DNA from 3 places in the Klebsiella variicola genome. Region 2 is predicted to be linked to each of the others. Evidence: predicted binding sites of a transcription regulator. Region 2 holds the regulator's gene; each other region holds the start of a gene.
What was found. The regulator sigma-54, encoded in region 2, starts transcription at its own class of promoters, with help from an activator protein. The targets are predictions, from matches to a motif close to GTTGGCACANNTTTCGCTNT.
Positions count from the first base shown of each region.

Region 1: the regulator sigma-54 is predicted to act here: its motif matches at 7,446-7,465, upstream of norV (anaerobic nitric oxide reductase flavorubredoxin).
Region 3: the regulator sigma-54 is predicted to act here: its motif matches at 2,677-2,696, upstream of glnA (glutamate--ammonia ligase).

Region 1 covers NZ_CP010523.2:1,111,335-1,121,373, forward strand. Annotated here, with positions in the region: gene SP68_RS05295 (HoxN/HupN/NixA family nickel/cobalt transporter) at 1-227, shown strand, start outside; gene SP68_RS05300 (MFS transporter) at 731-2,065, shown strand; gene SP68_RS05305 (IclR family transcriptional regulator) at 2,105-2,821, opposite strand; gene SP68_RS05310 (RraA family protein) at 2,988-3,683, shown strand; gene SP68_RS05315 (hydroxyacid dehydrogenase) at 3,680-4,627, shown strand; gene norW (NADH:flavorubredoxin reductase NorW) at 4,821-5,954, opposite strand; gene norV (anaerobic nitric oxide reductase flavorubredoxin) at 5,951-7,399, opposite strand; gene norR (nitric oxide reductase transcriptional regulator NorR) at 7,587-9,137, shown strand; gene gutQ (arabinose-5-phosphate isomerase GutQ) at 9,100-10,039, opposite strand, start outside.
Region 2 covers NZ_CP010523.2:526,073-536,111, reverse strand. Annotated here, with positions in the region: gene SP68_RS02520 (calcium/sodium antiporter) at 1-869, shown strand, start outside; gene kdsD (arabinose-5-phosphate isomerase KdsD) at 866-1,870, shown strand; gene kdsC (3-deoxy-manno-octulosonate-8-phosphatase KdsC) at 1,885-2,451, shown strand; gene lptC (LPS export ABC transporter periplasmic protein LptC) at 2,448-3,023, shown strand; gene lptA (lipopolysaccharide ABC transporter substrate-binding protein LptA) at 2,992-3,537, shown strand; gene lptB (LPS export ABC transporter ATP-binding protein) at 3,544-4,269, shown strand; gene rpoN (RNA polymerase factor sigma-54) at 4,317-5,750, shown strand; gene hpf (ribosome hibernation promoting factor) at 5,773-6,060, shown strand; gene ptsN (PTS IIA-like nitrogen regulatory protein PtsN) at 6,131-6,619, shown strand; gene rapZ (RNase adapter RapZ) at 6,665-7,519, shown strand; gene npr (PTS phosphocarrier protein NPr) at 7,516-7,788, shown strand; gene mtgA (monofunctional biosynthetic peptidoglycan transglycosylase) at 7,852-8,577, opposite strand; gene elbB (isoprenoid biosynthesis glyoxalase ElbB) at 8,574-9,227, opposite strand; gene arcB (aerobic respiration two-component sensor histidine kinase ArcB) at 9,461-10,039, opposite strand, start outside.
Region 3 covers NZ_CP010523.2:5,447,461-5,457,499, forward strand. Annotated here, with positions in the region: gene yihX (glucose-1-phosphatase) at 1-447, opposite strand, end outside; gene typA (ribosome-dependent GTPase TypA) at 582-2,405, opposite strand; gene glnA (glutamate--ammonia ligase) at 2,784-4,193, shown strand; gene glnL (nitrogen regulation protein NR(II)) at 4,382-5,431, shown strand; gene glnG (nitrogen regulation protein NR(I)) at 5,440-6,849, shown strand; gene SP68_RS28010 (YshB family small membrane protein) at 6,960-7,070, shown strand; gene hemN (oxygen-independent coproporphyrinogen III oxidase) at 7,110-8,483, opposite strand; gene yihI (Der GTPase-activating protein YihI) at 8,672-9,178, opposite strand; gene yihA (ribosome biogenesis GTP-binding protein YihA/YsxC) at 9,763-10,039, shown strand, end outside.

The sequences.
Region 1 (10,039 bases), 590 kb from region 2:
CCATCACCGGCACCTCGGTGGTGGTGGCGCTGTTTATCGGCGGCCTGGAAGCGCTGGGCCTGCTAATGGATAAGTTTGCGCTCAGTGGCGGGATATGGCGCTGGGTGGGGATGTTAAACGATAACCTTGGCGATGCCGGATTTGTGGTGGTCGGGTTGTTTGTCGCCTGTTGGGCGCTGTCGGTGCTTAACTACCGCTGGCGCGGCTACGACAATCTGGCGCGTTAATCTGGATATTTTCCCGGCTTGCGCTGTGCTTAGCCGGGCTACCCTACCTGCCCGGCGGCGCTGCTCTGACCCAGGTCCTGGCGATGCATCGCTCTGCGTCAATAATCTCAATTACTTAACTCATTGAAAAATTATTATTTTTTATCAAATCTTCATTTTCCCCCGTTTTAACGACCCGAAGCATCTGTGATTTACCTCTTATTTACATAATTTAAACCACTCGTTAACTGGATAAAAACACGACAGCCTCGTTATAGTAGTTTTGTAAAATAAAACTAAGTTGTACAGAGTGCAACAATGGCGAGATGTTCATGGAGATCGTTACCGCGCCGCACCTTGCGGCCAGAAACGTGTGGCTTGCGTTACCTGGTGAAGCAACATGACAACCCAGGCAGCCCATCCTCATCTCCGGACGCGGCAAAACGGACGCATCAGGCTGAAGTCACTTATTTCGTCACTACATCGTTTTCCTGATAAACATAATGAAACCCTGCGAGGAAACCATGACCGATCAATTACCGAACCGCGCTATCGATAACGATGCGCTGGAAAAAGAGACCATGCGGCGGGTTATCTGGCGCATCCTGCCTTTCCTGGTTGTCAGCTACCTGGTGTCGATTATTGACCGGGGCAATATTGGTATGGCTGCGCTGCAGATGAATGAGGATCTGGGCCTGAGTAAGGCGGCTTTTGGCTTCGCCAGCAGTTTGTATTTTGTCGCCTATTTTATCTTTGAGGTGCCCAGCAACCTGGCGATGCAGAAGGTGGGGGCGCGCTTGTGGATCCCGCGCATTATGATCAGTTGGGGAGTGGTATCGATGTGTATGGCGCTGGTGCAGAACACCACCTCCCTTTACATCGTCCGTTTTTTACTGGGCGCTGCCGAAGCGGGCTTTTTTCCGGGCGTGGTACTCTATCTTACCTGGTGGATCCCGTCACGCTACCGTGCGCGTATTATTGCCTCTTTTATGGTGGCCATTCCGCTGGCTAACTTTATCGGCTCACCGCTTTCAGGGCTGATCCTGATGCTGGATGGCTGGTTAGGGCTGCGCGGCTGGCATCTGTTATTCATTATTGAAGGGTTGCCGGCGGTGCTGCTGGGGATTGCCGCTTTCTTTATTTTGCGCGACCGCCCGCATCAGGCTGGCTGGTTAAACGACCGGCAGAAGACGTGGCTGGAAAACACGCTTCAGGCGGAGCGCCAACAGCAGAAACAGATCGGCCATACCACCACATGGCAACTGTTGAAGCATCGCCAAATCTGGCTGATGGCGTTGATTTACGCCGGTGCGTCGTCTGCCGGCACCACGCTTAGCGTCTGGTCTCCACAGCTGCTGAAGTCGTTCCATCTTGATAACCTGACCACCGGGCTGCTGAATGCCATCCCCTATGGACTGGCGTCGGTGCTGATGATTGTCTGGGGACGCAGTTCGGACCGGAAAAATGAACGCCGCTGGCACACGGCGCTTACCCTCTTTATGATTGCGGCTGGCGTGTTCGCGGCGTTTATCAATCTGTCGCTTCCGGCCACCATTATGATCCTCAGTACCATACTGATTGGCGCTTATGCGGCGAAGGGCCCCTTCTGGGCGCTGGCATCGGGCTGGATGAGCAGCACGTCAGCCGCCGCCGGGCTGGCGGCCATCGGCGCGATCGCCAACCTGATTGGCGGCGCGGTGATGGTGAATGCCTATGGCATTATTAGCGAACGGACAGGAAGCCATACGCTGGCGATGCTGCCGCTGGCCGCCTTGTGTCTGGCAGGCGGCATTGCGGTGCTGGCCATGGGACGGCGTTACTCGCAGACTGCCAGGCAGGAAAAACAGATGACCCATTAATAAGCAAAGGCGGGATTTTTCCCGCCTTCTTAGCCAATCTTACTCTTTCAGACCGTAAAACCTTTCGCAGAATGGCTTGCTGGCGCCTAGCTTGAGCGACAGGCGGTTGGCCGTCTCCTGCATGAGCTGGCTGATGCCGTTTTCTTTACGATCTTCCGTCAGACGCGATGCCGGCCCGGTCAGGGCCAGCGCCGCGATCAGTTTATCGTGGACGCCAAACACCGGCATTGCGAAGGCCGCGGTGTGCGGGTCGCGCGCGCCGGAGGTATAGAACGGCAGCGTCGGTTCGTCTTCCTGCAACGATTCACCCAATCCCCAGTGGCGTAAAACCTTGCTGATAGCGGAACCATCCAGCGGGAACTGGCTGCCGGGCAGGTTGCTGTGGCGTAATCCCTGGGAGGCTTCGGCGCGGAACAGACACAGGCGCTGTCCCCCCTCAATCACATACCAGCTCGCGCTTTCGCTGGAGGCCTGTGACAGCGCCTGCAATTCCGGCTGTACGACTCTGGCAAGTTCAAATGATTGCTCATAGAGCTTGCCGAGATAGAGCAGACGGTGGCCGAGCGTATAGGTGCCATCGTCGTGCCGGATGATGTAGTTCATTCGCTCAAGCGAATTCATCAGGCGATAAACGGTTGTTTTGTGATATCCCGAAAGCTGGGCCAGCTCCGTTAACGTCAGACTGTCATTACCGGGACGGAAGCAATCAAGTAAAGCCAGCGCCTTTTCAACGGCAATTACGCCTTCATTCCCCATCATGTTCTCCTTTTTGCCGAACAAAATTGTACCTGAATTTTGTGAGTAACTTCGTGTTTACATCACAAACAACTTCGCAACACTGGCGAAAAGCGAAGCAATGTTCGTATAGTTGTTTTATATAGTACACGTGAGTTGTATCTAGTAAAACAAATGGAGAGTAACCATGCCTGCTTCGCAACAGAAACTCATCAACTTTGATATTGCGCGTGTTGACGCGGAAGAGGTCCGCCAGGCCGCCGAATTTCAGGCCGCCATTCTGGCTGACGTGGCCGGACGCCGTGGCACATTACATGGCCGCATCAAGCCGCTGGCGCCGCATATGGCGGTTGCCGGGCCAGCGATTACCGTAGAGGTCCGCCCGGGGGATAACCTCGCTATTCACGCCGCAATGGCCGTCGCCAAACCTGGCGATGTGCTGGTCATCGACGGGAAGGGCGATCTCTCCTGCGCGCTGCTGGGAGAGATCATGGCCACGCTGGCCCAGGCCAGCGGTATCGCAGGGATTATCATTGACGGTGCCGTTCGCGATGCGGAAACCTTAAGTAACCAACTCTTTCCGGTTTTCGCCGCCGGCCTGAATCCGTGCGGCCCCACCAAGTTCATTCCAGGCAGGGTCAATCACGCTATTTCAGTCGGTGGCGCCGCCGTGCAGGCAGGTGACTTAGTGGTAGGGGATATTGACGGCGTGGTCGTTATCCCGCGCGATGAAGTTCGCACCATCATCGAACTGGCGAAAGGCAAACTGGCGATGGAATCAAAACGTCTGGTTGCTATCCGCGACGGCGACCTTCGTCCGCACTGGCTGGAGAGCGCTCTGCGTCAGGCAGGGATGCTGAGCGAAGGGGAGACACTGCCATGAGCGCTAAAAACGTCATCCTGATTACCGGCAGCGATTTGGCTGCAGCAGCGCTGGAGATGCTGGAAGATTACGAGCTTGTCTTTGCCGGCCGCCAGCCAACAGAATCCCAGCTGATAGCCTTGTGCCAGCAGCACAATCCGCTCGCGATACTGGTGCGCTATGGCAAAATCACGGCCGCCGTCATGGATGCCGCCCCGGCATTGAAGGTGATTGCCAAACATGGCAGCGGCATTGATGTCATTGACGTTGAGGCGGCCACCGCGCGCGGCATAATGGTTCGCGCGGCGACGGGGGCCAATGCCGCCGCGGTTTCCGAACACACCTGGGCGTTAATTCTGGCCTGTGCCAAGTCGGTCATTCCGCTTGACCGCCGCCTGCGTGAAGGGCACTGGGATAAATCAACGCATAAATCACTCGAACTTGAGGGCAGAACGCTGGGACTGGTCGGCCTCGGCGCTATTGGCAGCCGTGTGGCGAAAATTGCCGTCGCCTTTGGTATGAAGGTTCTGGCTTACGATCCCTACGCGAAAACGGTCCCGCCGGAATGTGAACGTGTTGACGAACTCAAAGACCTGCTGATGCAGGCCGATGTTCTGTCCCTTCATTGTCCCTTGACGCAACATAACAGAGGAATGATCAATGCCGCCACGCTGGCGCAGTGTAAGCCGGGCGCTATCCTGGTGAATACTGCGCGCGGCGGGTTGATTGACGATGTGGCGCTGGCCGCAGCATTAAAAGCGGGGACCTTGCGCTGGGCGGCGCTCGACAGCTTTCACAGTGAACCACTCACCACGCCGCATATCTGGCAGGCGATTGATAATGTCATTCTGTCTCCGCATGTGGGTGGCGTTAGCGATGCCTCTTACGTGAAAATGGGGACCGCCGCCGCAGCCAACATTCTGCAGGTGCTGCAGGAGTCGGCTCAGACAGAAACAACGTTTTGAGTGTTAACCGAACCTGCGCTCCCGGTTAATTTTTCGGCACTCTGTTTTCCGTGGCGCAGGGAGCGGCCAGACGCCGCCCCTGCGCCGGCGGCGCTGCGCTTGCGCGGGCCTACAGTATATGAGCTTACGGGCGGCCTCCGTAGGCCGGGTAAGCGTAGCGCCACCCGGCAAAACAGGGCTGCCTGGACGGTAATCAACTCACCAGTTGCTTGAGCAGCGCAAAGGCTTCTTTCATCTTGTCTTCGCTGACCACAAAGGCACGCAGTTGATTCTCTGCATCCAGGCCTTTCGCCACCAGCCCCTCTTTGGCGGCCACGATATTCCACGTCAGATCGTCGCGGCGGGTGTCGCCGGCCAGATGCAGCGGCAGATCCGGGGTTTTCACTTTCACCAGCATTGGCGGCAATGTGAGCTCGCCCGTCTGCGCCAGAAGGTTTTTACTCAGGCACATGGCGCTGAGTAAAATCGGCTGCAGGAACGGCAGTACCGTACCGTTGATTTCCGCGCAGTCGCCGAGGGCGTAAATCGCCGGGTCGCTGGTTTGCAGCTGGTTATTGACCACCACGCCGCGGTTAATCTGCAATCCAGCGTGGCGCGCCAGCGACGTTTCCGGGCGCAGGCCGGCGGCGGCCACCACCGCATCGACGGTTATCGCGCGCTGGCGATCGAGGCTGACGCGGATGCCGTCGGCGGTGTGTTCCAGCCCTTCGAGCTGCGTTTTCAGCATCAGATGTACGCCCATCTCGGTAAGCCGATGCTGCAGGCGGCTGCTGGCCTCCGGCGGCATCAGCGCCGCCAGCACGCTGGCTGAGTTATCGACTACCGTTACCGCTTTACCGGCGCGGCAGAAATCCATCGCCAGTTCGCAGCCAATCAGGCCGCCGCCGACGATCAGCACCCGCCTGGCGTCGTGCAGCTGGCTCTGCGCCGCGCCGTATTCGCGCTGGCTGTTCAGCGTCAGCATCAGCTCGCGTCCCGGTACCGGCGGGATAAACGGCGTCGCCCCGGTGGCCAGTACCAGTTTGTCGTAGCGCCACTGGTTATCCTGGCTCTTCACTAACCGGTTTTCGGCGTCGATATCGCTCACCCAGGTATGGGGAAACAGACGCAGATTATACTGCTCGGCGAACTCGCCGGCGCTTTGCAGGGTCAGATCGTCGGCCTTCTGCCCGCGGCTGATGACATGGCTGAGGTCGGGTTTGTTGTATTCATCCATGCTATCGGCGGCGATTAAGGTCAGCGGGATTTGCGTATCCTGCTTACGGATATTTTTCACCAGCTGTCGGGCCGCGAAGCCCGAGCCGATGATGACGATGCCATCACTCATTTTGCCTCCGTCGCCAGTACGTCAAAGACATCTTTGCCAAGAGAACACTCAGGGCAGAGGAAATTGTCCGGCACTTCACTCCACGGCGTACCCGGCTGGACATCCTGGTTAGGTTCGCCTTTCGCCGGGTCATAGACCCACTGGCACACGCTGCACTGCATCATGGGACCGAGGTCAGCGGCCGCGGCGGCGGCACAGGCACAGTCCTGTTGTTCCGGCGTTGTCGCTGCTTCAGCAACCGGCAGCGGAGAGAGGGCCCACTGGCGGGCGATGTCACGACCGTGTTGGCGGCACAGTTCCAGTGCGTCGATATCCGGGCGCCATTTGGCTTTCAGGCTCAGTGACATCTCAAAGCCGGCATCCTGCAGGCGGGTGGACAAGCGGTCTACCGCGCCGCCGCTCCAGCCGTGTGAGCCAAAGGCGCTGGCGCGTTTATTGCGAAAACGCAGCCCGGTCATCTCTTCCACCAGCCCGGCGATTTTCGGCATCATCACGTTGTTCATGGTGGAGGTGCCCACCAGCACACCTTTCGAGCGGAAAACGTTGGTGAGAATGTCGTTTTTGTCGCTGCGGGCGACGTTGAAGATTTTTACCGCCACCCGCGGGTCAACTTCGGTGATCCCCTGGGCAATGGCGTCCGCCATCATACGGGTGTTGTTGGACATGGTGTCGTAGAAAATCGTGATGCGATCTTCCTGATAATCCGCCGCCCACTCGAGGTATTTCTCGACGATTTGCGTCGGGTTATCGCGCCAGACCACGCCGTGGGAGGTGGCAATCATCTCCACCGGCAGGTTGAAGCCGAGGATTTCAGTAATTTTCGGCGTCACCAGGCGGCTGAAGGGCGTCAGGATGTTGGCGTAGTAGCGTTGGCACTGTTCGTACAGTTCAATCTGGTCCACTTCATCGTTGAACAGGTGTTCGTCGCAGTAGTGCTGGCCGAAGGCGTCGTTGCTGAACAGCACCGCGTCGCCGGTCAGGTAGGTCATCATGCTGTCGGGCCAGTGCAGCATCGGCGTTTCCACGAAGATCAGCTGTTTACCATTACCGATATCGAGAGTATCGCCGGTTTTCACCACGTGGAAGTTCCACTCAGGATGATGATGGTGGCCGTTGATCGAGTCGATGGCGTTGGCGGTGCAGTAGATCGGCGTATCCGGGATCTGCATCATCAGTTCGGTCAGCGCGCCGGCATGGTCCTCTTCGGCGTGGTTAATGACGATGTAGTCGAGGTCGGCGAGATCGATTTCGCTGCGCAGGTTCTGCACGAACTCGCGGCTGAATTTATGATCGACGGTATCAATCAGCACGTTTTTCTCTTCGCGGATGAGATAGCTGTTGTAGCTGCTGCCGCGCAGCGTTTTATATTCGGTGCCGTGGAAATCACGCACTTCCCAGTCACGTTGGCCAACCCAAAGAATGTTATTTTTAACCGCAATAGACATAGCAACCTCAATCAATACAGTGTGTTTAAACTCAGTTGACTGGCTTATATCAAGTTGCATGCCAACTTTTTAATTCATTGATAATTAGCTATTTTTAATTTTTTCTGATTTTGATTGCTGTCAAAATGACAATGGCTAAAATAGTCGATATGACAATGCGTGTTGTCAAAATGACAATGGAGCGGCAATGAGTTTTTCCGTCGACGAGCTGGCGAGAATCGCCATTGATTTACAAAGCGATATTGGTCACACCGACCGCTTTTCGCGCCTGATTACTACCCTGCGGCAGATCCTCGGCTGCGATGCCTCGGCGCTGCTGCGCTATGAGGCGCATCAGTTTGTGCCGCTGGCGATCGATGGCCTGGCGCAGGATGTGCTTGGTCGGCGCTTTGCCCTGGAAGGACACCCGCGGCTTGAGGCGATTGCGCGTGCCGGGGATGTGGTGCGCTTCCCGGCGGATAGCGATTTGCCCGACCCCTATGACGGGCTGATCCCCGGTCATGAGAGCCTGAAGGTTCACGCCTGCGTTGGCCTGCCGCTGTTTGCCGGGCAGACGCTGATTGGCGCGCTGACTCTTGACGGCATGGATGCTGACCGTTTCGATAGCTTCAGCGATGAAGAGCTGCGGCTGATTGCCGCGCTGGTGGCCGGGGCATTGAATAACGCGCTGCTTATTGCCCGCCTTGAGGCGCAAAACGTGTTGCCGGTGCAACCGGTGAATGACGCGCAGCCTGAGCGTCAGGAGATTATCGGCCTGTCAGCGCCCATGCTGCAGCTGAAAAAAGAGATCGATATCGTCGCCGCCTCGGACCTAAACGTACTGATCAGCGGCGAAACCGGCACCGGGAAAGAGCTGGTGGCGAAGGCGGTGCATCAGGGCTCTCCGCGGGCGGCTAACCCGCTGGTCTATCTCAACTGCGCGGCGCTGCCGGAAAGCGTGGCGGAGAGCGAGCTGTTTGGCCATGTGAAAGGGGCGTTTACCGGGGCTATCAGCAACCGCAGCGGTAAATTTGAGATGGCTGATAACGGCACCCTGTTCCTTGATGAAATTGGCGAACTGTCGCTGGCGTTGCAGGCGAAGCTGCTGCGCGTGCTGCAGTATGGCGATATTCAGCGCGTCGGCGATGACCGCAGTCTGCGGGTCGATGTGCGGGTGCTGGCGGCGACGAACCGCGATCTGCGCCAGGAGGTGGTGGAAGGGCGCTTTCGCGCCGACCTGTACCATCGCCTGAGCATCTTCCCGCTGTCGGTTCCGGCGCTACGCGAGCGGGACAGCGATGTGGTGCTGCTGGCGGGCTATTTCTGTGAGCAGTGCCGCCTGCGGATGGGGCTGGCGCGGGTGATACTCAGCGAAGCGGCGCGAAACAGGCTGCAGCAGTGGTCCTGGCCGGGCAACGTGCGCGAACTGGAGCATGCTATTCACCGGGCGGTGGTGCTGGCGCGGGCCACCCAGGCCGGCGATGAAGTGGTGCTGGAGCCGCAGCATTTCCAGTTTGCGGTGGCCGCGCCGATGTTGCCGACTGAGACGGCGGCAGCGGTGCCGGCGACGGGAAACGTCAATCTACGCGAGGCGACCGACTCTTTTCAGCGGGAAGCGATTAGCCGCGCGCTGGAGGCGAACCAGCGCAACTGGGCGGCGACCGCCCGTGCGCTGGAGCTGGACGTCGCCAACCTGCATCGGCTGGCGAAACGTCTGGGGCTTAAAGGATCCCTGCCTGGTAAAAATTCTGCAGGTTGATGGCGCCGACCAGTTGGCCGTTTTCATCCACCACCGGCGCGGCGCTGATTTTGTGTTTCATCAGCCGCTCTTTGGCTTCCACCGCGCGGCTTTCCGCCTGCAGCGTTACGCCGTTGCGGGTCATCGCCCGAGTGACGCTATCGTTGAGCGTACCGCCAGCAACCAGCCAGCGGCGCAGGTCGCCGTCGGTGAAAACGCCCTGCACGCGGTTGGTTTCATCGCAGACCGCCACCAGGCCGAGCCCGGTTCGGCTGAGTTCAAGCATGGCGTCCATGACGTTGGCCCCGGCATCGACCCGCGGCACTTCTTCGTCGCGGCGCATCAGGTGATGCACCTTATTCAGCAGACGCGCGCCGAGGGCGCCCGCCGGGTGGGAACGGGCGAAATCTTCTTCATTGAAACCGCGCGCCTGCATCACCGCCATCGCCAGCGCGTCGCCCAGCATCAGGGTGTTAACGGTGCTGGAGGTCGGCGCCAGATGCATCGGACAGGCTTCGCGCTCCACGGCGATATCCAGCACCGCTTTCGCCGCCAGCGCCAGCGGCGAGGTGGATTTGCCGGTCATCGCCAGCAGCGGAATGGATTTCTCTTCCAGCCGCGGCACGATGAGATCCAGCTCTTTTGCGCTACCGGAGTAGGAGATAAACAGCATCACGTCGCGGCTATCGAGCATACCGAGATCGCCGTGCAGGGCTTCTGCCGGATGGACGAAAAAGGCCGGGGTGCCGGTGCTGGCGAAGGTTGCCGCCAGCTTTTTACCGATGTGGCCGGATTTACCGATACCGGAGACAATCAGTTTGCCCTCGCAGTGGATGATGGTTTCCGCCGCGCGGATGAAGTCGTCGCCCAGGCGTTCCGGCAGGCGGCTCGCCTCCTGCAGCTCAAGCATCAGGGTCTGGCGT
Region 2 (10,039 bases):
CGCTGATCATCGGTATGACGGTGGTGAGTATCGGCACCAGCCTGCCCGAGATCATGGTTTCCACCACGGCCTCGCTGCATGGGCAGATCGATCTGGCGGTCGGCACCGCGCTCGGCTCCAACATTACCAATATTCTTCTGATCCTCGGACTCGCCGCCTTACTCAGGCCATTTACCGTGCATTCTGATATTCTGCGCCGCGAATTACCGCTAATGTTGCTGGTCAGTGTGCTGGCCGGGCTGGTGCTCTACGATGGACAGCTGTCCCGTCTCGACGGGCTGTTTTTACTGGCGTTAGCGCTTCTGTGGCTGCTGTTTACCATCAAAATCGCCCGTCTGGCGGAGCGCCAGGGCAGCGATAGCCTGACTCGCGAACAGCTGGCGGAGCTGCCGCGTGAAGGATCGCTGCCGGTCGCTCTGCTCTGGTTAGGGGTCGCGATGATTGTCATGCCCATGGCTACCCGTATGGTGGTGGATAACACCACGGTATTGGCAAACTTTTTTGCCATTAGCGAGCTGACCGTCGGTCTGACGGTGGTGGCGATAGGTACCAGCCTGCCAGAGCTGGCCACCGCTATCGCCGGGGCGCGGAAAGGGGAAGATGACATTGCTATCGGCAATATCATCGGCGCCAATATCCTCAATATTGCGCTGGTGCTGGGTTTACCGGCGCTGATCGCGCCGGGGAGCTTTGCGAGCGAAGCCTTCACTCGCGATTATGGCGTGATGCTGCTGGTCAGCCTGATCTTCGCGGTGCTGTGCTGGCGCCGCCAGCAGCAGCCGGGACGGCTGGTTGGCGCACTGCTGGTCGGCGGCTTTGTGGTTTGGTTGGCGATGCTGTTCTGGACAGCGCCGCTCTTCGTTGAATGACTCGGGATAACATCATGTCGCAAATAGATTTGCCCACGGATTTTGACTTTCAACAGGCAGGCCGTCAGGTGCTGGAAATTGAACGCGAAGGTCTGGCCCAGCTCGATCAATATATAAATGAAGACTTTACCCATGCTTGCGAAACGATTTTCCGCTGCGGCGGCAAAGTCGTGGTGATGGGGATGGGCAAATCCGGCCACATCGGCCGCAAAATGGCGGCGACGTTCGCCAGTACCGGCACCTCGGCTTTTTTTGTCCACCCCGGCGAAGCGGCGCACGGCGATTTAGGAATGGTCACTCCACAGGATGTGGTGATTGCGCTGTCGAATTCCGGCGAATCGAATGAAATTCTGGCGCTGATCCCGGTCCTGAAGCGCCAGCAGGTGAAGCTTATCTGCATCACCAGCCGGCCTGAGAGCAGCATGGCGCGCGCAGCGGATATCCATCTGTGCGTGAAAGTGCCCAAAGAGGCCTGCCCGTTAGGGCTGGCGCCCACCTCCAGCACCACCGCGGCGCTGGTGATGGGTGATGCCCTCGCCGTCGCTCTGCTGGAAGCCCGTGGCTTTACCGCCGAAGATTTCGCCCTGTCTCATCCTGGCGGCGCACTCGGTCGTAAGCTGTTGCTGCGCGTCAATGATATTATGCATACCGGTGATGAAATCCCGCACGTCGGCCTGCAGGCCACCCTGCGCGATGCGCTGCTGGAAATCACGCGTAAAAATTTAGGCATGACCGCCGTTTGCGATGACGATATGAACATCATCGGGATCTTCACCGATGGTGACCTGCGCCGGGTCTTTGATACCGGCGTCGATATGCGTAATGCCAGCATTGCCGATGTCATGACCCGGGGAGGGATCCGCATCCGTCCCGGCACCCTGGCGGTAGATGCGCTAAACCTGATGCAATCCCGTCATATCACCTGCGTGCTGGTTGCCGATGGCGACCACCTGCTAGGTGTGGTACATATGCACGATCTCCTGCGCGCGGGCGTAGTGTAAGTAAGGAAAAAATAATGAATAATGCTGATGCTCAGTTAGCGACATGCTATGGGCCGGTAAGCCAGGCGTTTCTCGATCGCGCGGCTAAGATCCGTCTACTGATCCTCGATGTTGACGGTGTATTATCCGACGGACTTATCTATATGGGTAATCACGGCGAGGAGCTGAAAGCGTTCAACGTCCGCGATGGCTATGGTATCCGCTGCGCGCTGACCTCCGGCATCGAAGTGGCGATTATTACCGGGAGAAAAGCTAAACTGGTAGAAGACCGCTGCCAGACGCTGGGCATTACGCATCTCTATCAAGGTCAGTCGGATAAGCTGTTGGCGTTTCGCGAATTAGTCAGCAAACTGGCGGTTCGTCCGGATGAAGTGGCGTATATCGGCGACGATCTGATCGACTGGCCGGTGATGGCGGAAGTGGGTTTAAGCGTCGCCGTCGCCGATGCGCATCCGCTGCTGCTGCCGCGGGCGAATTATGTCACGCGCATTAACGGCGGACGCGGCGCGGTACGCGAAGTCTGCGATTTGTTACTATTGGCGCAGGGCAAGTTGGATGAGGCCAAAGGGCAATCAATATGAGTAAAACCAGACGTTGGGTTATCATTTTACTGTCGCTGCTCGCGCTGATCCTCATCGGCCTGAATCTGGCGAATACGGACGACACGGCCCAGCCGGAGGTCAATCCCAACGACCCGACGTATAAAAGCGAACATACCGACACCGTCGTGTACAGCCCGGAAGGCGCCCTGAGCTATCGGCTGATTGCCGAGCATGTGGAATACTTTTCCGATCAGGAGGTTTCCTGGTTTACCAAGCCGGTGATGACCACCTTTGATACCAATAAGGTGCCAACCTGGTCAATCAGGGCAGATAAAGCGAAGCTGACGAATGACCGTATGCTCTATCTTTACGGGCACGTTGAGGTGAATGCGCTCGCGCCTGACTCTCAACTGCGCAAAATTACGACGGATAACGCCCAGATAAATCTGGTCACACAGGACGTTACCTCCGATGACATGGTGACGTTATACGGCACCACATTTAATTCCAGCGGCCTGAAAATGCGTGGAAACCTTCGCAGCAAAAATGCCGAGCTGATTGAAAAGGTGAGAACCTCTTATGAAATTCAGAACAAACAAACTCAGCCTTAAGATTGCGCTCGCCGGCGCTTTACTGGCCGCCAGCCTGCCGGCCCTGGCCAAGACGGGAGATACCGATCAGCCGATCCATATCGAGTCCGATCAGCAGTCACTGGATATGCAGGGCAACGTCGTCACTTTCACCGGTAACGTGGTCGTCACCCAGGGGACGATCAAAATTAACGCTGATAAAGTGGTGGTCACCCGTCCGGGCAATGAGAAAGGTAAAGAGGTGATCGAAGGCTTCGGTAACCCGGCCACCTTCTACCAGATGCAGGATAACGGCAAGCCGGTAAAAGGCCGGGCGTCGAAAATGCGCTACGAGCTGCAGAATGATTACGTCGTGCTGACCGGCAATGCTTACCTTGAGCAGCTCGACAGCAATATCAAGGGCGATAAGATCACCTATCTGGTGAAAGAGCAAAAAATGCAGGCCTTCAGCGACAAAGGTCGACGCGTCACCACCGTTCTGGTGCCGTCTGAGCTGCAGGATAAAAGCGGCAATCAGCAAAAGAAGAGTAACTAATTCGTTATGGCAACCTTAACTGCGAAGAATCTCGCCAAAGCTTATAAAGGCCGCCGCGTGGTGGAAGATGTCAGTCTCACCGTTAACTCCGGAGAGATTGTCGGCTTGCTCGGCCCGAACGGCGCCGGTAAAACCACCACCTTCTACATGGTGGTCGGCATTGTGCCGCGCGACGCGGGCAATATTATTATCGATGACGAAGACATCAGTCTGCTACCGCTGCACGCGCGCGCGCGCCGGGGCATCGGCTATCTGCCGCAGGAAGCCTCTATTTTTCGTCGTCTGAGCGTCTATGACAACCTGATGGCGGTCCTGCAGATCCGTGACGATTTAACCAGCGAACAGCGGGAAGATCGCGCTAAAGAGCTGATGGAAGAGTTTCATATTGAGCACCTGCGCGACAGCCTCGGTCAGGCGCTCTCCGGTGGTGAACGCCGCCGTGTCGAAATCGCGCGCGCGCTGGCGGCGAACCCGAAATTTATCCTTCTGGATGAACCCTTTGCCGGTGTTGACCCCATCTCCGTTATCGATATCAAACGCATCATTGAGCACCTGCGCGACAGCGGCCTCGGCGTACTGATCACCGACCATAACGTCAGAGAGACCCTCGCCGTCTGCGAACGGGCGTATATTGTCAGTCAGGGACACCTTATTGCTCATGGTACGCCGCAGCAGATCCTCGAAGATGAGCAGGTTAAGCGCGTGTATCTTGGGGAAGACTTCAGACTCTGATAGGGTAGAGGTTACAGACGTTTTAGCCGGAGATATTTACCCTGAACATGAAGCAAGGTTTGCAATTAAGGCTTAGCCAACAGCTTGCCATGACGCCGCAACTGCAGCAGGCTATTCGTTTGCTGCAGTTGTCCACGTTAGAACTCCAGCAAGAGCTCCAGCAAGCGCTGGAAAGTAACCCATTGCTTGAGCAAACCGATCTTCACGACGAGGTAGAGGCGAAAGAAGTGGAGGACCGCGAGTCCCTCGATACCGTCGATGCGCTTGAGCAAAAAGAGATGCCGGACGAGCTCCCTCTCGATGCCAGCTGGGATGAAATCTATACCGCCGGTACGCCGTCAGGCAACGGCGTGGATTATCAGGACGACGAGCTGCCCGTCTATCAAGGCGAAACCACTCAGACGCTGCAGGATTATCTGATGTGGCAGGTCGAGCTGACGCCCTTCACCGACACCGACCGCGCCATTGCCACCTCCATCGTCGACGCCGTCGACGATACGGGCTATCTCACCATTCAGATTGAAGACATCGTCGACAGCATTGGCGATGACGAAATCGGCCTGGAAGAGGTGGAGGCCGTTCTGAAGCGCATCCAGCGTTTTGATCCGGTTGGCGTCGCGGCGAAAGATCTGCGCGACTGCCTGCTGATCCAGCTGTCGCAATTCGCTAAAGAGACGCCGTGGCTGGAAGAGGCCCGGTTGATTATCAGCGACCATCTCGATCTGCTGGCTAACCACGATTTCCGCACCCTGATGCGAGTAACGCGCCTGAAAGAAGAGGTGCTGAAAGAGGCGGTGAATCTGATCCAGTCGCTGGATCCCCGCCCTGGCCAGTCCATTCATACCAGTGAACCGGAATATGTCATTCCCGACGTACTGGTCCGCAAAGTCAGCGGCCGCTGGACCGTGGAGCTCAACGCCGACAGCATTCCCCGGCTGAAGATTAATCAGCAATATGCGGCAATGGGCAACAGCGCCCGCAATGACGCCGACGGCCAGTTCATTCGCAGCAATCTGCAGGAAGCCCGCTGGCTAATCAAAAGTCTCGAAAGCCGCAACGATACGCTGCTGCGCGTCAGCCGCTGCATCGTTGAACAGCAGCAGGCTTTTTTCGAACAGGGTGAAGAGTATATGAAGCCGATGGTGCTGGCCGATATCGCCCAGGCTGTCGAGATGCATGAATCCACCATTTCCCGTGTCACCACGCAAAAATATCTGCACAGTCCGCGCGGTATTTTTGAACTGAAGTATTTCTTCTCCAGCCATGTGAATACCGAAGGCGGCGGCGAAGCCTCGTCGACGGCCATTCGCGCGTTGGTGAAGAAGTTAATCGCCGCGGAAAACCCCGCGAAGCCGTTGAGCGACAGTAAGCTCACCTCCATGCTGTCCGAGCAGGGTATCATGGTCGCGCGCCGCACTGTCGCGAAGTACAGAGAGTCTTTATCCATTCCGCCGTCAAACCAGCGTAAACAACTGGTCTGACACAACCGATAAGGAAGACACTATGCAGCTCAACATTACAGGACACAACGTCGAGATCACCCCCGCGATGCGCGACTTCGTCACGGCGAAGTTCAGCAAACTGGAGCAATTTTTCGACCGGATCAATCAGGTCTATATTGTGTTAAAAGTAGAGAAAGTGACGCAAATTGCGGACGCGAATCTGCATGTCAACGGTGGCGAAATCCATGCCAGTGCGGAAGGGCAGGATATGTATGCAGCTGTCGATGGTCTTATCGACAAGCTGGCAAGGCAGTTAACGAAGCACAAAGATAAACTAAAACAACACTAATTGTCCGGGCCCCCCTGCGTCCGTCGTGGTTTAACATCGGCGGCGGGCGCGGGGGCGCTCAGGTGAAATTATGATGAACAACGATTCGGCTCTACAACTGAGCAACGTCCTGAACCAGGAATGTACCCGTAGCCAGGTTCACTGTCAGAGCAAGAAGCGTGCTCTGGAAATCATTAGCGAACTGGCCGCCAAACAGTTAAGTTTGCCGCCGCAGGTGGTGTTCGAAGCGATCCTCACCCGCGAAAAAATGGGCAGTACCGGGATTGGCAATGGTATCGCCATTCCTCACGGTAAACTGGAAGAGGATACGCTGCGCGCTGTCGGCGTTTTTGTCCAGCTGGAAACCCCCATCGCCTTCGACGCGATCGACAATCAGCCTGTCGACCTGCTGTTCGCGCTGCTGGTGCCAGCCGACCAGACAAAGACTCACCTGCATACGCTCTCCCTGGTGGCCAAACGGCTGGCGGACAAAGCGATTTGCCGTCGCCTGCGCGCGGCGCAGAGCGATGAAGAGTTGTATGAGATCATCACCGAAGCAGGAAGCAGCGATGACGCATAACGGCAGTCGCACCTTATCCTTTATCGTACTGAGGAGAAACGGTACATGGTACTGATGATCGTCAGCGGCCGCTCGGGCTCGGGGAAATCCGTCGCTCTGCGAGCGCTGGAAGATATGGGCTTTTACTGCGTGGATAACCTGCCGGTCGTGCTGCTGCCCGATCTGGCGCGGTCGCTGGCTGACCGCAATATCTCCGCGGCCGTCAGCATCGACGTGCGTAACATGCCGGAATCACCGGAAATCTTTGAACAGGCGATGCAGAACCTGCCGGAATGCTTTTCTCCGCAATTGCTGTTCCTTGATGCCGATCGTAATACCCTGATCCGCCGTTACAGCGATACTCGTCGCTTACACCCGCTCTCCAGCAAGAACCTGTCGCTCGAAAGCGCCATCGACGAAGAGAGCGACTTGCTGGAGCCACTGCGCTCCCGTGCGGATCTGATCGTCGATACGTCCGAAATGTCGGTGCATGAGCTGGCGGAAATGCTGCGTACTCGCTTGTTAGGCAAACGCGAGCGCGAACTGACGATGGTCTTCGAATCCTTCGGCTTCAAGCACGGTATTCCGATCGATGCTGATTACGTCTTTGACGTGCGCTTTCTGCCAAACCCGCACTGGGATCCGAAACTGCGTCCAATGACCGGTCTGGATAAACCGGTGGCCGCCTTCCTTGACCGGCACACTGAAGTGCACAACTTTATTTACCAGACCCGGAGCTATCTTGAGCTATGGTTACCGATGCTGGAGACCAACAATCGCAGCTATCTGACGGTGGCCATTGGCTGCACCGGCGGTAAACATCGTTCGGTTTATATTGCTGAACAACTGGCTGACTACTTCCGCTCCCGCGGCAAGAACGTACAGTCTCGTCATCGGACGCTGGAAAAACGTAAATCATGACCGTAAAGCAGACCGTTGAAATCACCAATAAGCTGGGCATGCACGCCCGCCCGGCGATGAAACTGTTTGAGCTGATGCAGAATTTCGATGCCGAAGTACTGCTGCGCAACGATGAAGGCACGGAGGCGGAAGCAAACAGCGTGATTGCCCTGCTGATGCTGGACTCCGCGAAAGGGCGGCAGATAGAGGTGGAAGCCAGCGGTCCGCAGGAAGTTGAGGCGCTCGCCGCGGTGATTGCTCTTTTTAATGCCGGATTTGATGAAGACTAAGCGTCACGCTTCCCGGCGACGGCCGACTGGCGACAGTGCCAGCCCCGGCGCCGGATTCACGCGCTAATACAGCTTATGCTCGCGCATAAACCCTTCCCCGCCCAGCTGTCGCATCTGGCGTAAGATCCAAGCCTGGCGGCTGCGCACATAGCCCGAAGGCGCGTCAGCGCGATAGCGGATCGGATTTGGCAGCACCGCGGCCAGCAGAGCCGCTTCCCCCGGCGTCAGCTGGCTGGCAGGCTTATGAAAATAGCGCTGCGCGGCCGCTTCCACACCAAATATCCCATCGCCAAACTCGGCAATATTCAGGTAGACGGTCAGGATCCGCTTTTTACTCCAGACGGTTTCTATACCGACCGTCAGCCCGGCTTCCAGCCCCTTACGCAACCAGCTGCGGCCATCCCATAAAAACAGGTTTTTCGCCGTCTGCTGCGACAGCGTTGACGCGCCGCGGATGCGGGTATCATGACGCTCATTGTGCGCCAGCGCTTTTTCTATCGCCGATACGTCGAACCCCCAATGTTCCGGGAACTTTTGATCTTCGGCGGCAATCACCGCCAGCCCCATCCACGGAGAGATCTCATCCATGCCGACCCAATCAGAGTGCGCCAGATAGTGGACATCTCCGGAGAGCCAGGCGCTCACCTGCCGCTCAAGCATCACCGCCGAAAACGGCACCGGCAGCACGCTAAACAGCGCGATCCCCCCGCCCCATAAGACGGCGGCGATCAGCAGCAGACGCAGCGCCAGTCGTTTTAGCAGCGCAAAGGGCGCAACGCGGAGCCTCATGCGCTCAGCGCCAGCACGCGGGCGACCAGCTTTTCGATCCCGGTGGCGGCTTGAGCAATATTCTCTGCCAGCATATACGCCGGGGTGGTGACCACTTTGTTCTCTTCATCCACCACGATGTCGTCGACCGGACAAGGCACGTGCTCCGCCCCCATCTCTTCGACCACATCGGCAGTATCGAGATCGGTCCCGATGGTTATGCGCAGCGGAAACGCAAAAATCTTCGGCAGCAGCGCCGGGGCAATGCACATGAAACCCAGCGGTTTGCCGGCCTGATGCATCGCCAGTGCCAGAGCCTGCAGATCGCGGTCCACCTGACATTCGCTGCCCTCGGCGGCGAAGCTGCTTAAATTTTTCGCCGCGCCGAAGCCGCCGGGGACGATCAGCGCGTCCAGCGTCTCCGCACGCGCCTGCGTCAGCGGTAAGATGTCGCCGCGGGCAATTCGCGCCGCTTCCACCAGCACATTGCGTTGCTCCGTCAGCGGTTCCCCCGTCAGATGGTTGATGACGTCGCGCTGCGGTTTATCGGGTGCAAAGCACACCGCCTGCGCGCCGTTGCGCGCGATCGCCAGCAGGGTAATCACCGCTTCATGAATTTCACTGCCGTCGTACACGCCGCAGCCGCTCAGTACCACACCAATTTTTTTCATCGCTTTCGCTCCTCCATGCAACTCGCTGAAACCAGTCAAAAATGTCGATTTACTCGCTATGCTTCACATATTTTACTGATTCATGTAACAAATTAGTTAAGCTTTGCTATCTTAATGAGCGAGCAATCCACTTCTCAGGTTGCGCCACGTAACAACATCACTCAAATAACACTGGCTCAACCACCAGTTCCCTGGTGTTGGCGCAGTATTCGCGCACCCCGGTCTGTCCGGGGTCATTTTTTCCCGGCCTTCGCCACCCACGCCTTCAGTACCGCCACGTCGTTTTGCCACTCAGATTTCATCTCTTCAACCCATTCAGCGACATTATCAGACCAGGCTGGCAGATCCGGCGTCTGGATCTGCTGCCCCAGCTGCTGGATGTGGCGCAGACCAATAGAACCCGCCGCCCCTTTGATCTTATGCCCCTCTTCGACAATCCCTTTTTGATCGCGGGCGGTGAGATTGGACTCGAGGACAGACATATAGCCCGGCATCATCTTCTCAAACACCGCGAGGCCATCGTTGATAAGCTTCGGTCCCACCAGTTCGATATATTGCTCCAGCATATCGGTATCCAGCACCGCGTCGGCTTTATGCAGATCGGCCGCCGGCGCTTCCTGCGCTTCCTCTTCCGGCGCATCCCAGAATTTCTTGATCATGGCCGTGAGCGCTGGCACCGACAACGGCTTGCTCAGCACATCGTCCATCCCGGCGTCGAGATACTCTTTCTTATTCTTCAGTACGTTGGCGGTCAGGGCCACCAGCGGCGGCAGCTCATCCGCGGCAAAGTTCTGTTTTAGCTGGCGAGAGAT
Region 3 (10,039 bases), 600 kb from region 2:
TCGCAGATAAATTTCCGCTTCAGGCTTACGCAATCCCATCTCCTGTGACAGATAAATGCGATCGGCGGCAGCGCGCACTTCCGGGTATTCATCGGGCCAGAATGTGGTGTGAAGACGATTGGTATTGGAGAGCACTACCACCCGATGCCCCTGGGCACGAAGTTTATGCATGATGGTAATTACCTCCGGGCGCAGCGCGACAAATACCGCCTGCCAGCCGTGAGCAAACTGCTCATAGCTGAGGGACATATTCATTTCATGACACATGGCGGCGGCAAAGTCTTCATCGCTAATCTCGCCACGCTCATGCTGGTGGAAAGCCTCTCCCATGGTGAAATGCTGCTTCAGCGTCGCCAGCGGGATGCGGGTTAAATCACTCCAGGCTCCCAATACCCGGTTGAAGTCAATGTCGACAATCACATTACCTAAATCAAAGATATAGAGCATTTTTGTCTCCTTCCGCGCCGTGGAAAATTAACTTTAGCGGGAAAGGCAGGATTTGACTATTGGCGTATGATGCAGGAATGAAAAAAAGAAACCCCGCCGGAGAGGCGGGGTTTAGCGAACAACAAGAAGAAAAATTACTCTTCTTTTGCACCGCGCATTGCGCGTTTACGGTCGTTCTCAGTCAGGTGACGTTTACGGATACGGATAGACGTAGGGGTCACTTCTACCAGTTCGTCGTCATCGATGAACTCCAGAGCCTGCTCCAGGGTCATCTTAATCGGCGGAACCAGAACCGTTGCTTCGTCAGTACCGGACGCACGCATGTTGGTCAGTTTCTTACCGGTCAGGCAGTTTACCGTCAGGTCGTTAGAGCGACTGTGAATACCGATGATCTGGCCTTCGTAAACTTCAGCGCCGTGGCCGAGGAACAGCTTACCGCGATCCTGCAGACCGAACAGGGCGAACGCAACCGCTTTACCCTGACCGTTAGAGATCAGTACGCCGTTGTTACGCTGACCCACTTCGCCCGGACGAACGTCGTCGTAGTGGCTGAAGGTGGAGTACAGCAGACCGGTACCAGAAGTCATGGTCATGAACTCTGAACGGAAGCCGATCAGACCACGGCTTGGGATCACGTAGTCGAGACGTACGCGACCTTTACCGTCTGGATTCATGTTTTTCAGGTCGCCTTTACGCTCGCCCAGCGCCTGCATGACAGAACCCTGGTGCTGCTCTTCGACGTCCAGCGTCACGTTTTCGAACGGCTCTTGTTTACGGCCATCGATTTCGCGGAAGATAACTTTCGGACGGGAAACCGCCATCTCGAAACCTTCACGGCGCATGTTTTCAATCAGAACGGACAGGTGCAGTTCACCACGGCCGGAAACGCGGAACGCATCAGCGTCTTCGGTTTCTTCAACGCGCAGCGCCACGTTGTGCACCAGCTCTTTGTTCAGACGGTCCAGGATCTGGCGAGAGGTAACGAACTTACCTTCTTTACCGCAGAACGGCGAGGTGTTGACGTTGAAGAACATGGTTACGGTCGGCTCATCAACGGACAGTGCCGGCAGCGCTTCGACATTCTGCGGATCGCAGATGGTGTCGGAGATGTTCAGCTCGCCCAGACCGGTGATCGCGATGATGTCGCCAGCTTCGGCTACGTCACTCTCGATACGCTCCAGACCCAGGTGAGTCAGCACTTTACCGACTTTACCGTTACGGGTTTTGCCTTCGCTATCGATGATAGTGACCTGCTGGTTCGGCTTCACTTTACCGCGTTTGATGCGGCCGATACCGATGACGCCAACGTAGTTGTTGTAGTCCAGCTGGGAGATCTGCATCTGCAGCGGACCGTCAAGGTCAACGTCCGGCGCCGGCACGCGATCAACAATCGCCTGGTACAGCGGGGTCATGTCGTCAGCCATGTCTTCGTGGTCCAGGCCCGCGATACCGTTCAGCGCGGACGCGTAAACGATCGGGAAGTCCAGCTGTTCGTCGGTCGCATCAAGGTTAACGAACAGGTCGAAGACCTGATCGACAACCCAGTCCGGACGGGCGCCCGGGCGGTCAACTTTGTTGATGACCACGATCGGCTTCAGGCCGTGGGCAAAAGCTTTTTTGGTCACGAAGCGCGTTTGCGGCATCGGGCCATCAAAGGCATCGACCACCAGCAGCACAGAGTCAACCATGGACATAACACGCTCAACCTCACCTCCGAAGTCGGCGTGCCCTGGGGTATCAACGATGTTGATACGGTAATCATTCCATTTGATTGCGGTGTTTTTCGCGAGGATGGTAATCCCACGCTCTTTCTCCAAATCGTTGGAGTCCATCACACGTTCTTGTGCTTCAGTACGTGCGTCGAACGTACCGGATTGCTGTAGCAGCTTGTCAACCAGGGTAGTTTTACCATGGTCAACGTGCGCGATGATGGCGATATTACGCAGATTTTCGATCACAACTTTGCCTCAGGCATTAGAAATAGCGCGTTATTGTACACGTATTAAGCGAAGGACTGAACAGGATCACAAACATCCTCCGCAAACAAGTATTGCAGAGTTTCTTTGTGACCGCTTTCACGGAGCGATAAAAGGGCACCGTAACAAAAATTGCACCAAAATGGTGCTCAATGTTCACACTGAGGCACTACTTTGGTGCATTATCTCCATCATGGTGCAGTCCTTTTGCACTATGGTGCGCATGATACAGCGTTTTATAGGGCATTTAAAAGTTGGCACAGATTTCGCTTTATATTTTTTAAGGCAACAACGCCACTTTTAAGCAGTATGAAGTTTTCGTTACCACGACGACAATGACCAATCCGGGAGAGTTTAAGTATGTCCGCTGAACACGTTTTGACGATGCTGAACGAGCACGAAGTGAAGTTTGTCGATCTGCGCTTCACCGATACCAAAGGTAAAGAACAGCACGTCACGATTCCGTCTCATCAGGTAAATGCCGAATTCTTCGAAGAAGGCAAAATGTTTGATGGCTCCTCGATCGGTGGCTGGAAAGGTATCAACGAATCTGACATGGTCCTGATGCCGGACGCTTCCACCGCGGTCATTGACCCGTTCTACGAAGAACCGACCCTGATCATCCGCTGCGATATCCTCGAGCCAGGCACCCTGCAGGGCTATGACCGTGACCCGCGCTCCATCGCGAAACGCGCTGAAGAGTACCTGCGCGCCACCGGCATCGCTGACACCGTCCTGTTCGGGCCAGAACCAGAATTCTTCCTGTTCGACGACATCCGTTTTGGCGCCTCTATCTCCGGCTCCCATGTCGCGATCGATGACATCGAAGGTGCGTGGAACTCCTCCACCAAATACGAAGGCGGTAACAAAGGTCACCGTCCGGGCGTGAAAGGGGGTTACTTCCCGGTTCCGCCAGTAGACTCTTCTCAGGATATCCGTTCCACCATGTGTATGATCATGGAAGAGATGGGCCTGGTTGTTGAAGCTCACCACCACGAAGTGGCTACCGCAGGTCAGAACGAAGTGGCAACCCGCTTCAACACCATGACCAAAAAAGCGGACGAAATTCAGATTTACAAATACGTTGTTCACAACGTCGCTCACCGCTTCGGTAAAACCGCGACCTTTATGCCGAAACCAATGTTCGGCGATAACGGCTCCGGCATGCACTGCCATATGTCTCTGGCGAAAAACGGGACTAACCTGTTCTCCGGCGACAAATACGCAGGTCTGTCTGAGCAGGCGCTGTTCTACATCGGCGGCGTAATCAAACACGCTAAAGCTATCAACGCCCTGGCGAACCCGACCACCAACTCCTACAAGCGTCTGGTCCCGGGTTACGAAGCGCCGGTTATGCTGGCTTACTCTGCGCGTAACCGCTCTGCCTCCATCCGTATTCCGGTGGTGACCTCTCCGAAAGCGCGTCGTATCGAAGTGCGCTTCCCGGACCCGGCTGCCAACCCGTACCTGTGCTTTGCGGCGCTGCTGATGGCTGGCCTTGATGGTATCAAGAACAAAATCCATCCGGGCGAAGCAATGGACAAAAACCTGTATGACCTGCCGCCGGAAGAAGCGAAAGAGATCCCGCAGGTTGCAGGCTCTCTGGAAGAAGCCCTGCAGGCCCTGGATGCTGACCGCGAGTTCCTGACGGCTGGCGGCGTGTTCACCAATGACGCTATCGATGCTTACATCGCCCTGCGTCTGGAAGAGAACGACCGCGTACGCATGACTCCGCATCCGGTTGAGTTCGAACTGTACTACAGCGTCTAATTTTGCTGTAAATCCAGGGTATGTCGTGTTGTGGCGCGGGATGCCCGGGATATTTTGTTGCCGTGGAAACTTTCAGCCCATCTCAGGATGGGCTTTTTTCTCCACCAACACGCTGATCTCGCGAGCTTTTTACCGATAAAAAGCTATACTGCACTAAATTGGTGCACTCTTTTTCAGGAGACTGTCGAATGGCAACAGGCACACTGCCCGATGCTGGGCAGATCCTCAACTCTCTTATCAACAGTATCTTACTGGTCGATGATGACCTGGCGGTGCACTTTGCCAATCCTGCGGCGCAGCAGCTGCTGGCGCAAAGTTCACGCAAGCTGTTTGGCACCCCGTTACCTGAGCTGTTGAGCTATTTTTCGTTGAATATCGGGCTGATGCAGGAGAGCCTGCAGGCGGGCCAGGGGTTTACCGATAACGAAGTCACGCTGGTTATTGATGGCCGCTCGCACATCCTGTCGCTGACCGCCCAGCGGCTGCCGGAAGGCTTTATTCTGCTGGAAATGGCGCCGATGGATAACCAGCGCCGCCTGAGCCAGGAGCAGCTGCAGCACGCGCAGCAGGTCGCCGCCCGCGATCTGGTCCGCGGCCTGGCACATGAGATAAAAAATCCGTTAGGCGGCCTGCGCGGCGCGGCACAGCTGCTCAGCAAAGCCCTGCCCGACCCGGCGCTAACGGAATATACCAAAGTGATCATCGAGCAGGCTGACCGGCTGAGAAATCTGGTCGATCGCCTGCTTGGGCCACAGCATCCGGGCATGCACGTTACTGAAAGTATCCATAAAGTCGCCGAGCGGGTAGTGAAACTGGTCTCCATGGAGTTACCGGACAACGTGAAGTTAATCCGTGATTACGACCCCAGCCTACCAGAGCTGCCCCACGACCCGGATCAAATTGAACAGGTGTTGCTGAACATCGTCCGTAATGCGCTGCAGGCGCTGGGGCCGGAAGGGGGCGAAATTGTTCTCCGCACCCGCACCGCTTTCCAGCTGACGCTGCACGGGGTGCGTTATCGCCTCGCCGCACGTATTGACGTTGAAGATAATGGCCCGGGTATTCCGCCCCATCTCCAGGATACGCTGTTTTATCCGATGGTCAGCGGCCGCGAAGGCGGTACCGGCCTGGGCTTATCTATCGCCCGCAGCCTTATCGATCAGCACTCCGGCAAAATTGAATTCACCAGCTGGCCGGGTCATACCGAATTTTCGGTATACCTGCCTATTCGGAAGTAGAGGTGTTTATGCAACGAGGGATAGCCTGGATCGTTGATGACGATAGCTCCATCCGCTGGGTGCTTGAACGCGCGCTCACCGGAGCCGGCTTGAGCTGCACAACGTTCGAAAGCGGCAATGAGGTGCTAGATGCCCTCACCACCAAAACCCCGGATGTACTGCTGTCAGATATCCGTATGCCGGGAATGGATGGTCTGGCGCTGCTCAAACAGATTAAGCAGCGTCATCCAATGCTTCCGGTCATCATAATGACCGCACATTCCGATCTGGACGCCGCGGTCAGCGCTTATCAGCAAGGCGCGTTTGATTATCTGCCCAAACCTTTTGATATTGATGAAGCCGTCGCCCTGGTCGACCGGGCGATAAGCCACTACCAGGAGCAGCAACAGCCGCGAAATGCGCCAATAAGCAGCCCAACTGCCGACATCATCGGCGAAGCGCCGGCAATGCAGGATGTCTTTCGCATTATTGGCCGTTTGTCGCGATCATCCATCAGCGTGCTGATTAATGGCGAATCCGGTACCGGTAAAGAGCTCGTCGCTCACGCCCTGCATCGTCATAGTCCACGTTCAAAAGCGCCGTTTATCGCACTGAATATGGCGGCAATACCCAAAGACCTGATTGAGTCCGAGCTGTTCGGGCATGAAAAAGGGGCCTTTACCGGCGCCAATACCGTCCGCCAGGGACGCTTCGAACAGGCTGACGGCGGCACGCTATTCCTGGATGAAATTGGCGATATGCCGCTTGATGTCCAGACTCGTCTGCTGCGCGTGCTGGCGGATGGCCAGTTTTATCGCGTGGGCGGTTACGCGCCGGTGAAGGTCGATGTGCGGATCATCGCCGCCACCCACCAGAACCTGGAACAGCGCGTGCAGGAGGGGAAATTCCGTGAAGATTTGTTCCACCGCCTGAACGTGATCCGGGTACATTTACCGCCGCTGCGCGAGCGCCGGGAAGATATTCCACGCCTGGCCCGCCATTTTCTGCAGATAGCCGCCCGCGAGCTCGGTGTTGAAGCCAAACAGCTGCATCCGGAAACGGAGACAGCGCTGACACGCCTGGCGTGGCCTGGCAACGTCCGTCAGCTGGAAAACACCTGTCGCTGGCTCACCGTCATGGCCGCCGGCCAGGAGGTACTGACGCAGGATCTGCCGAGCGAACTGTTTGAGACCACGGTTCCGGACAGCCCGACGCAGATGCAGCCCGACAGCTGGGCGACGCTGCTGGGTCAGTGGGCCGATCGGGCGTTGCGATCCGGTCATCAAAACCTGCTCTCAGAAGCGCAACCCGAAATGGAGCGCACGCTGCTGACGACCGCCCTGCGCCATACCCAGGGGCACAAGCAGGAGGCTGCGCGTCTGCTGGGATGGGGTCGTAATACCCTGACGCGTAAGCTAAAAGAGCTGGGAATGGAGTAGTGATTAACGGCATGATGAAAATTAGCCGTTCAGCGCAAAGTGCTGCTATTTTGTACTTTACTGTTCCGATGAGTTGAGTATGATCGTGCCCGGCATTAGGGGAGAGCATCATGTTTGAATCACTGGTGAGTATGATATCGAGCGGCGCCGCAGCCAGTCACACGCCACAAACGGCAGTCGCTGCCGTGCTGTGCGCTGCGCTGGTCGGGCTGTTCAGCTAATGGTTCCCCTCTCCTGCGGCCGCGGGAGAGGGGAAAACATTAAATGACCCGGGAGAACTGTTGCATCCGAGCTTTTTGCCGTAGATAGGCATCAAAGCACATGCAGATATTGCGGATCAGCAGTCGGCCTTTCGCCGTCACCTGAATGGCCTTATCATCCACAGCCACCAGCCCGTCATGCGCCAGCGGCGCCAGCAGCTTCAGGTCTTCGGCAAAATAAGACTGAAAATCCACATCCCACTGCGCCTCTACAGCCTCAATATCCAGACGGAAATTACAGATCAACGCCTTAATCACGTCGCGACGTAAACAGTCATCGCGGGTTAACGCGATCCCGCGCCATAGAGCGTCCCCTTGCTCTGCCACCTGCTGGTAGTACAGCTTCAGCTCTTTTTGGTTCTGGGCGTAGCTGTCACCAATCATGCTGATCGCGGACACGCCCATCCCCAGCAGATCGGTATCCCCCTGGGTGGTGTAACCCTGGAAATTGCGGTGCAGTATGCCATGACGTTGCGCGACCGCTAATTCATCGTCTGGGCGAGCAAAGTGGTCCATGCCGATAAACTGATAGCCTGCCGCCGTCAGCGAGCCGATGGTCTCCTGGAGGATCTCCAGCTTCTGTTCAGCGGTGGGCAGATCGGCATCTTTAATTTTGCGCTGTGCGGCAAAGAGCGTGGGCAGATGCGCATAGTTAAACACGCTCAGGCGGTCAGGATTGAGCTCGGCGACCTTTTGCAGGGTAAAGGCGAAGCTCTCCGGCGTTTGCTTCGGCAGGCCGTAGATGAGGTCGATATTGGTCGAGGTAAAACCAATCTCCCGCGCATGGTGGAGCAAATCAAAGATGAACGCTTCGTCCTGCTCACGGTTAACCAGGCGCTGAACCTCTTTATTGAAGTCCTGCACGCCCATACTCAGGCGGTTGAACCCCTCGGTGCGTAAATGATCGAGGACATCCAGCTCGATCTCACGTGGATCGACCTCAATGGAGATCTCGGCTTCCGCGCTGAAATGGAAGTGGCTGCGCAACAGATCCATCAGGCGACTGATTTGCGCCTTATTGAGATAGGTTGGCGTACCGCCACCCCAGTGCAGTTGCTTAACCTGGCGACTGGCAAACAGCGGCGCGCGGTGGATGATCTCCTGTTCAAGGACATCGAGATATTGATCGGCCTTATGCTGCTGACGGGTAACTATCTTATTGCAGCCGCAGAAATAACACAGCTTATGGCAAAACGGGATATGCACGTACAGCGACAGGGGACGCTGTGGGTAACGGGCCACAGCGGCATCGAATTCCGCCGCGCCAAATTGCGGTGAAAACTCCAGCGCGGTGGGATACGAGGTATAGCGCGGCCCGGAATAGTTATATTTCTGGATCAGGGCCAGATCCCAGTCGATTATCTGCTCAGACATGCTCACTCCTTCCGATGGTGCCGCCGACGGGTACGCCGTCCCGGCCCCACCGCACCGCGGGTCATGAGCCGGTTGCGCAGCCATTTCTGACGCCGCGACAACCGTCGTAGTTTAACGAATAACCACAGCAGATAACATATAACCAGAAGGGTTATAAGCAGTACCGGGAATCCGATGGGATGCAAATGTTAGTTTCCACCCTTCAGCAGACGCATCATATCTTCCTGACGCTCTTCCTCTTCTTCATCTTCGTCATCGTAAGAGAGGCCGAGCTGCTGCATCAGCTCATCAATGCGATCCAGTTTGGCGTCCACCCAGCTCTGCTCTTCAGCATTCAGGGTGCCCCCCTCTTCCAGACGTTCCAGCAGCGCGTCCAGGCGCTCATCATTCTCCAGCAACTCCAGCTCAGCCTGCGGTGAAAGCATAGGTTTCTCGCTCTTTGGTTTATGCTGCTTGGGGGCTGGGGTGCTGCTTTCGCTCACGCCCAGCGGGATCGGTTTTTTACTGCCGACGCGCGGGTCTTGCGTCTGGCTCTGTTTTTTGCCCGCTGAAGCCGCATCGCCGCCGTTCGCGCGACTGCCTGCCGCGTGGCCACGATGTTTCTTCTGCCGTTTGCGATCGCGAGCTTCCTGATTTAACTCTTCACGCGACTTGCGGCCGGATTTGCCACGGGTGGCGGATGTCGGTTTTTTCATGGTGTGTAATCTTCAGACAGTATTATTCAGTATAGAATTGAGGCGGAATCTAGCAGAAAGCAAGCAAAGAAAAAAGGCGACAGATTACTCTGTCGCCTTTTTCCTCACTGACCACCCTTAACGGGCTTCTTCTTTCCCTGTTCGCTAACGACTTACCCTGTCTTTCCCTTAGCGTCCAACGGTCCCTGTTTCTTCCTTTTCCCTTTGAAACGTCTCCAAGACGCGCGTCATCCTGACTATCCTGTGGTCTTCGCCTCCTGGCGCTTCCTGACCCCTCGTCCTGAGTCTTAATCCTTTCAGCATCCCCGCCGTTGTGTATTACTTTACCCTGTTGACAAAAATCGACAACCAGCCAGGCCGTTAAAAAAACATTTTCAGATTTCTCTATTTTTATAACTTGTTTTTTTTCAGTTAATTACATCTGTATCGTCTTATTTTTCTCAGGTATGTCCTATACGAAGAATAGTCAATGTCTCACAAACCATATGGTTTTTACTTACAGGAACGGCGTGCGGTAAAAACAGCCTTTTTCTGCTGTTCAGGTATAATCCCTGCCATAGCCTGTTTTAACGGAGACGACCGTCTTGACCAACTGGAATTATCAACTGACGCACTTTGTCACTAGCGCGCCAGATATCCGCCATCTTCCTGCCGATACCGGCATTGAAGTGGCGTTCGCCGGCCGCTCCAACGCGGGAAAATCCAGCGCGCTAAATACGCTGACCAACCAGAAGAGCCTGGCGCGTACCTCCAAGACTCCTGGACGTACGCAGCTGATTAACCTGTTCGAAGTCGCCGAGGGCAAACGCCTGGTTGACCTGCCCGGCTATGGTTATGCGCAAGTACCTGAAGAGATGAAGA